2 linked regions of the Rhodovastum atsumiense genome follow. The protein of the gene in region 2 interacts with the protein of the main gene of each other region in a pairwise test. Links are inferred from orthologs where the notes say so. Each region holds a gene or a part of one and is shown on either strand. Other genes may lie near its edges.

What was found. Proteins that work in one complex are often made in the same cells at the same time.
Region 1: the proteins of NBY65_RS08835 (region 2) and NBY65_RS14010 interact in binary tests that used the Escherichia coli proteins (3 or more experiments, as listed by UniProt). The link is inferred for Rhodovastum atsumiense from one-to-one orthologs.

Annotation. Positions count from the first base shown.
Region 1 is NZ_OW485601.1:3,094,034-3,097,112, reverse strand. The notes cover bases 94-2,975. They hold NBY65_RS14010 (ABC-F family ATP-binding cassette domain-containing protein), read left to right. Parts: upstream 94-541; coding sequence 542-2,410; downstream 2,411-2,975. Other genes in these bases: bdcA (SDR family oxidoreductase), read right to left, coding at 2,462-2,975; ndk (nucleoside-diphosphate kinase), read right to left, coding at 94-415. Also shown: more of ndk, read right to left, coding at 1-93; more of bdcA, read right to left, coding at 2,976-3,079. UniProt on the Escherichia coli protein: Genetic data indicate it may be involved in ribosome assembly or function.
Region 2 is NZ_OW485601.1:1,948,355-1,952,016, reverse strand. What follows is about bases 53-3,517. They hold NBY65_RS08835 (2-oxoglutarate dehydrogenase E1 component), read left to right. Parts: upstream 53-434; coding sequence 435-3,317; downstream 3,318-3,517. Other genes in these bases: odhB (2-oxoglutarate dehydrogenase complex dihydrolipoyllysine-residue succinyltransferase), read left to right, coding at 3,350-3,517; sucD (succinate--CoA ligase subunit alpha), read left to right, coding at 53-164. Also shown: more of sucD, read left to right, coding at 1-52; more of odhB, read left to right, coding at 3,518-3,662. UniProt on the Escherichia coli protein: E1 component of the 2-oxoglutarate dehydrogenase (OGDH) complex which catalyzes the decarboxylation of 2-oxoglutarate, the first step in the conversion of 2-oxoglutarate to succinyl-CoA and CO(2).

The DNA.
Region 1 (3,079 bases), 1.1 Mb from region 2 along the record:
CGATCTCGATCCCGGAGAAGAAGAACGCGACCTCGATCGCCGCGTTCTCCGCGCTATCGGACCCATGCACGGAATTCGCCTCGATGCTCTCGGCGAATTCCTTGCGGATGGTGCCGGGGGCGGCGTTGGCCGGGTTGGTGGCGCCCATGATCTCGCGGTTGCGCGCGACCGCGTTCTCGCCTTCCAGCGCCTGCACCACGACCGGGCCGGACACCATGAAGGTCACCAGATCGCGGTAGAAGGGGCGGTCCTTGTGCACGGCGTAGAACGCCTCGGCCTGGGCCACCGAGAGTTGCAGGCGCTTCTGCGCCACGATGCGCAGGCCCGCTTCCTCGAACTTGGCGTTGATGCGGCCGGTCAGGTTGCGCCGCGTGGCATCCGGCTTGATGATGGAGAGCGTACGTTCGATCGCCATGGCGGCGTCTCCGACGGTTATGTTTGGACTGGGGCGGGGCTTTAGAGCACCCCCTGCCGCCCCGCAACTCCGCCTGCCCGCAACGCCGCTTCCAAGCATCGGCGCCCGCCGTTAGGGTCCCGCCCCATGAGCCTGCTGACCCTCAGCGACATCGTCATCCGCATCGCCGGCCGCACCTTGCTGGACCGCGCCGATCTCACCGTCGACCCGGGCCGCCGCATCGGGCTGGTCGGCCGCAACGGCGCCGGCAAGTCCACGCTGCTGAAGGCAATCGCGGGCGACCTCGCCATCGACGGTGGCGAGATCCGCATGGCTGCCCGCGCCCGCCTGGGCCAGGTGAAGCAGGAAGCCCCGGAGGGCGATTCGCCGCTGCTCGACATCGTGCTGCAGGGCGACCGCGAGCGCCTTGCCCTGCTTGCCGAGGCCGAAACCGCCGAGCCGCACCGCCTCGCCGAGATCCACGAGCGCCTGCGCGCCATCGGCGCCGACAGCGCCCCCGCCCGCGCCGCCGCGATCCTGGCCGGACTGGGCTTCGATGCCGCCGCCCAGGCCCGTCCGATCGCCGAGTTCTCCGGCGGCTGGCGGATGCGCGTGGCGCTGGCCACCGCGCTGTTCGCCCAACCGGACCTGCTGCTGCTGGACGAGCCGACCAACCATCTGGACCTGGAAGCCACGCTCTGGCTGGAAACCTGGCTGGCGAAGTTCCCGGGGGCGGCGATCATCGTCTCGCATGACCGTGGCCTGCTCGACCGCTGCGTGCATGCCATCGCCCATCTGGACCGGGGCAAAATCACCCTGACGCCCGGCGGCTTCGAGGAATTCGTCCGCATCCGCACCGAGCGGGCGGCGCAGCAGGCCGCCATGGCCGTCAAGGTCGCCGCCCAGCGCGCCCATATGCAGGCTTATGTCGATCGCTTCCGCTTCAAAGCCAGCAAGGCGCGGCAGGCCCAGGCGCGGCTGAAGGCGATCGCCAAATTGCCAGCGATCGAGGCGGTGGTCGAGGACACCCCCACCCGCTTCGAGTTCCCGCAGCCGCAGCAGATCGCGCCGCCGATCCTGGCGCTCGACCGTGCCGCCGCCGGCTATGACGGGCGGCCGGTGCTGCGCCACCTGTCGCTGCGGGTGGACATGGACGACCGCATCGCCTTGCTGGGTGCCAACGGCAACGGCAAGTCCACCCTGGCCAAGCTGATCGCCGGCCGGCTCGATCCGCTGACGGGCGAGGTTCGCCGCGGACCGAAGCTGAAGGTGGGGTATTTCGCCCAGCACCAGACCGAGGAGCTGGTGCCCGGCCAGACCCCGGTCGATCACATGGCGCGCGCCCTGCCCCGCGCCACCGAGACGCAGGTGCGGTCACAGCTCGCCCGCTTCGGCCTGGACGCAGACCGGGCCGGGACCGCCATTTCCTCGCTTTCGGGCGGCGAGAAGGCGCGGCTGCTGCTGGCGCTGGCCACCCGCGACGCGCCGCAACTGCTGATCCTCGACGAACCGACCAACCATCTCGACATCGACGCCCGCGAGGCGCTGGTGCGGGCGCTGGCCGATTTCGAGGGCGCGGTGCTGCTGATCACCCACGACCCGCACCTGGTTGAGCTGGTGGCCGACCGGCTCTGGCTGGTGGCCGACGGCACGGTCGCGCCGTTCGAGGGCGATCTCGACGATTACCGTGCCCTGCTGGCCGAGCGCGCCCGCCCGGCCAACAAGACGGAAGCCGCGCCGAGTCGGCGCGAGGACCGCCGCGAGCGCGCCGAGGCCCGCGCCGCCACCGCGCCGCTGCGCCGCCGTGCCAAGGACGCCGAGGCGCGCATGGCGAAGCTCGCCGCCGAACGGGCGAAGATCGAGGCGAAGCTGGCCGATCCGGCGCTGTATGTGCCCGGCCGCGCCGTCGAGGTCACCGCCGCGCAGACCCGGCTGGCCGCCATCGGCCGCGAGACCGAGGCGGCCGAGCTGGAATGGCTGGAAGCCGCGGAGGCGCTGGAGGCGGCCGGCAGCTAGGGGGCAGCAAGTGATGGACGAGGCGCCCCGGCCGCCTTGTGTCCCGCCGGATCAGGCGCCGAAGCCGCCGTCGATCGTGTGCATCGCCCCGGTCACGAAGCTTGCCTCCGGCCCCGCCAGCCAGGCCACCATCCCCGCCACATCCTCCGGCCGCCCGTGACGCTTGATGGCCATGACGGCGTGCTGGATGTCCTTCATCGGCCCGTCCGCCGGGTTCAGATCCGTGTCGATGGGCCCGGGCTGCACCACGTTCACCGTGATCCCGCGCGGCCCGAAGTCCCGCGCCAGCCCCCGCGCCATCCCCTGCAGCGCCGACTTGCTCATCGCGTAGGCCGACAGGCCCGGGAAGGGAATCCGGTCCCCGTTGACGGAACCGATCACGATGATGCGCCCGCCCTCCGGCATCCGCCGTGCCGCCTCCACCGCGGCGTGGTAGGGCGCGTTCACGTTGATGCGGATCAGCCGGTCCACCGCGTCCGGGTCCTGCTCCAGCGGATCACCGAAGGCGCCAACCCCCGCATTCACCACCAGCACGTCCAACGGCCCGCTCTCCCGCACCCGCGCGATCACCGCATCCCGGTCGGCGCTGTCCGTCACCACCGCCGTGGCGCCCGTCTCCGCCGCCAGCCGCTCCGCCACCTCCCTTGAACTGGCATAAGTGAAGGTCAC
Region 2 (3,662 bases):
CCACGGCGCCGCCGGGCCGGCGCATGGGCCATGCCGGTGCGGTGATCAGCGGCGGCAAGGACACCGCCGCCGCGAAGTTCGAGGCGCTGCGGGCCGCCGGCATCCACGTCGCCGACAGCCCGGCTGCCCTCGGCTCCACCCTGGTCAAGGCTCTGCGCGGCTAGGAGACGGTCGCGACCAGATGCGTCCGTTCCGTCGCGTCAACCGGAACACTCCCTCACAGGCGCGTGTCGCGGCGCGACGGTTTCTGCCGTCGCGTTCGCCGCACGAGTGAGGCGCAATGCTTCCGCGGCCGCCATGCATCGGAAGCAACCCTGCGGTACCGCCCGGCCAGCCCCCTCCCGGTAGGGGCTGGCCGGAGGTGTCGCCTATATGTTGGTGGCGGGATGCGCATTCCGCCCCCCGGACCGCCGGGGCCATATAAGGGGAGCACCATGGCTGGGGTCGATTTACTCGCCACTGCCTTCAACGGCGCCAACGCAGCCTTCATCGCCGATCTCTATGCCAAGTGGGCGGCCAATCCAGGCTCCGTCGACCCGAGCTTCGCCGAGCTGTTCGCCGCCCTGAACGACGAGGCGCGCTCCATCCTCACCGATTCGACCGGTGCTTCCTGGGCGCCGCGGCGGTGGGATTTCGGCGAGCCCGAGCCGGTGAAGCCGGCCGCGAAGGGCAAGGGCGCGCCGGCACCCAAGGAAGCCCCGATCAGCCAGGAGGCGGTGCGCGCCGCCACCAAGGACAGCCTGCGCGCCCTGATGATGATCCGCACCTATCGCGTGCGCGGCCATCTGGAGGCGCGGCTTGATCCGCTCGGCCTGCAGGTCCCCGATCCGCATCCCGAACTCGACCCCGGCACCTACGGCTTCACCGCCGCCGACATGGACCGGCCGATCTTCATCGACCACGTGCTCGGCCTGGAAGTCGCGCCGCTGCGGCAGATCCTGCAGATCCTGCGCGAGACCTATTGCGGGCCGGTCGGCGTCGAGTTCATGCACATCCAGGACCCCGACCAGAAGGCCTGGATCCAGCGCCGCGTGGAAGGCGCGCCCTGGCGGACGCATTTCGATGCCGAGGGCAAGCAGACCATCCTGCGCCAGCTCACCGAGGCCGAAGGGCTCGAGGCGTTCTGCCAGAAGCGCTATGTCGGCACCAAGCGCTTCGGGCTGGAAGGCGGCGAGGTCACCATTCCCGCGCTGCACGCCATCATCGTCACCGCGGCCAAGCGCGGCGTCCACGAAATCGCCATCGGCATGCCGCATCGCGGCCGGCTGAACACGCTGGTCAACGTGGTGCGCAAGCCCTACGCGGCGCTGTTCAGCGAGTTCAGCGGCACCAGCTTCAAGCCCGACGACGTGCAGGGCTCGGGCGACGTGAAGTACCACCTGGGCACCTCCACCGATGTCGAGATCGGCGGCAAGATGGTGCACCTGTCGCTGCAACCCAATCCCTCGCACCTGGAAGCCGTTGACCCGGTGGTGGTGGGCAAGGTGCGCGCGCGCCAGGACATGGCCGGCGACACCCGCTCCCGCCGCGGCGTCATGGGCATCCTGATGCACGGCGACGCCGCCTTCGCCGGCCAGGGCCTGGTCTACGAGACGCTGGCGATGAGCCAGTTGATCGGCTACCGCACCGGCGGCACCATCCATGTCGTGGTGAACAACCAGATCGGCTTCACCACGGTGCCGGCGCATGCCTATTCGGGCCTCTATTGCACCGACGTCGCCAAGTCGATCCAGGCGCCGATCCTGCACGTGAACGGGGACAACCCGGAAGCGGTGGTGTGGTGCGCGCAGACGGCGGCCGAGTTCCGCATGACCTTCGGCTGCGACATCGTGCTCGACATCGTCTGCTATCGCCGCCACGGCCATAACGAGACCGACGAGCCCGCCTTCACCCAGCCGCTGATGTACCGCGCCATCCGCGACCGCAAGACCACGCGGGCGCTGTACGCCGAGCAACTGGTCGGCGAGGGTGTGCTGGGTGAGGCCGAGGTCAAGCGGCTGTGGGACGAGTTCACCGCCACACTTGAGGACGCCTACCGCGCCGCGCAGGGCTACAAGCCCAACAAGGCCGAATGGCTCGAAGGCCACTGGGCCGGGCTGTCGCTGCCTTCACCGGACGCGGAATGGTCCGAAGGCGCCACCGCGGTGGCGCCGGAGACGCTGCGCCAGGTCGGTTTGGCGTTGGCCCGCGTGCCCGAGGATTTCGACGTCAATCCCAAGATCGCCCGCCAGCTCGATGCCAAGCGGGAGATGATCGAGAGCGGCAAGGGCATCGACTGGGCGACCGGCGAGGCACTGGCCTTCGGCACGCTGCTGGTGGAAGGCAACCGCGTGCGGCTGTCGGGCGAGGACTGCCAGCGCGGCACCTTCAGCCAGCGCCACGCCGTGCTGGTCGACCAGACCAGCCAGAACGAATACGTGCCGCTCAACAACATCGCGCCGACCCAGTCCAAGATCGAGATCTACAACTCGCTGCTCTCGGAAGTGGGCGTGCTTGGCTTCGAGTACGGCTACTCGCTGGCCGATCCGCGCACCCTGGTGCTGTGGGAAGCGCAGTTCGGTGACTTCGCCAACGGTGCCCAGGTCATCATCGACCAGTTCATCGCCAGCGGCGAGACCAAGTGGCTGCGCATGTCCGGCCTGGTGATGCTGCTGCCGCACGGCCACGAGGGGCAGGGGCCGGAGCATTCCTCGGCGCGGCCGGAGCGCTACCTGCAGCTCTGTGCCGAGCGGAACATCGTGGTCGGCAACTTCACCACCCCCGCCAACTACTTCCACGGCCTGCGCCGGCAGTTGAAGCGGAACTTCCGCAAGCCGCTGGTGCTGATGACGCCCAAGAGCCTGCTGCGTCACAAGCTGTGCGTCTCCACGCTCGCGGAGATGGGGCCGGGCACCCGCTTCCTGACGGTGATCCCGGAAACCGACGCGCTGGTGGCACCCGAGGAGGTGAAGCGCATCGTGCTGTGCAGCGGCAAGGTCTACTATGACCTTGTGGCCGAGCGGCGCGAGCGCGGCCTGCGCGACATCGCCATCGTCCGGCTGGAACAGCTCTATCCCTTCCCGCACATCTCGCTGCCCAAGGCGTTGGCGCCCTATCGCAACGCCGAGGTGGTCTGGTGCCAGGAAGAGCCGGAGAACATGGGCGCCTGGATGTTCGTGGACCGCCGCATCGAGCAGATGCTGGCGAAGATGGACATGGCTGCGAAGCGCCCGGCCTTCATTGGCCGGCCCTCGGCCGCGAGCCCGGCGACGGGCCTGGCCAAGACGCATGCCGCCGAGCAGGCCGCGCTGGTGAGCGCGGCGCTGACGCTCGGCTGACACTCGACGCAACGAAGGACGGACTTGCCGCCATGGCGACCGACATCAAGGTGCCCACCCTGGGCGAAAGCGTCACTTCCGCAACCGTCGCAAGATGGCTCAAGAAGGCCGGTGAGCCGGTGAGCGCGGACGAGCCGCTGGTCGAGCTGGAAACCGACAAGGTGACGGTGGAGGTGAATGCCCCCGCCTCCGGCACCCTTTCGGAGATCAGCGTCGCCGAAGGGAGCGAGGTCGAGGTGGGCGCCCTGCTCGGCGTGGTGTCGGACAGCGTCGGCACGGTGACGCCGGCGCGCTCCCCGGCGCCGCGGCCGGTCGAGCGCGACCGTCCCGCCGCCAATCCCGATG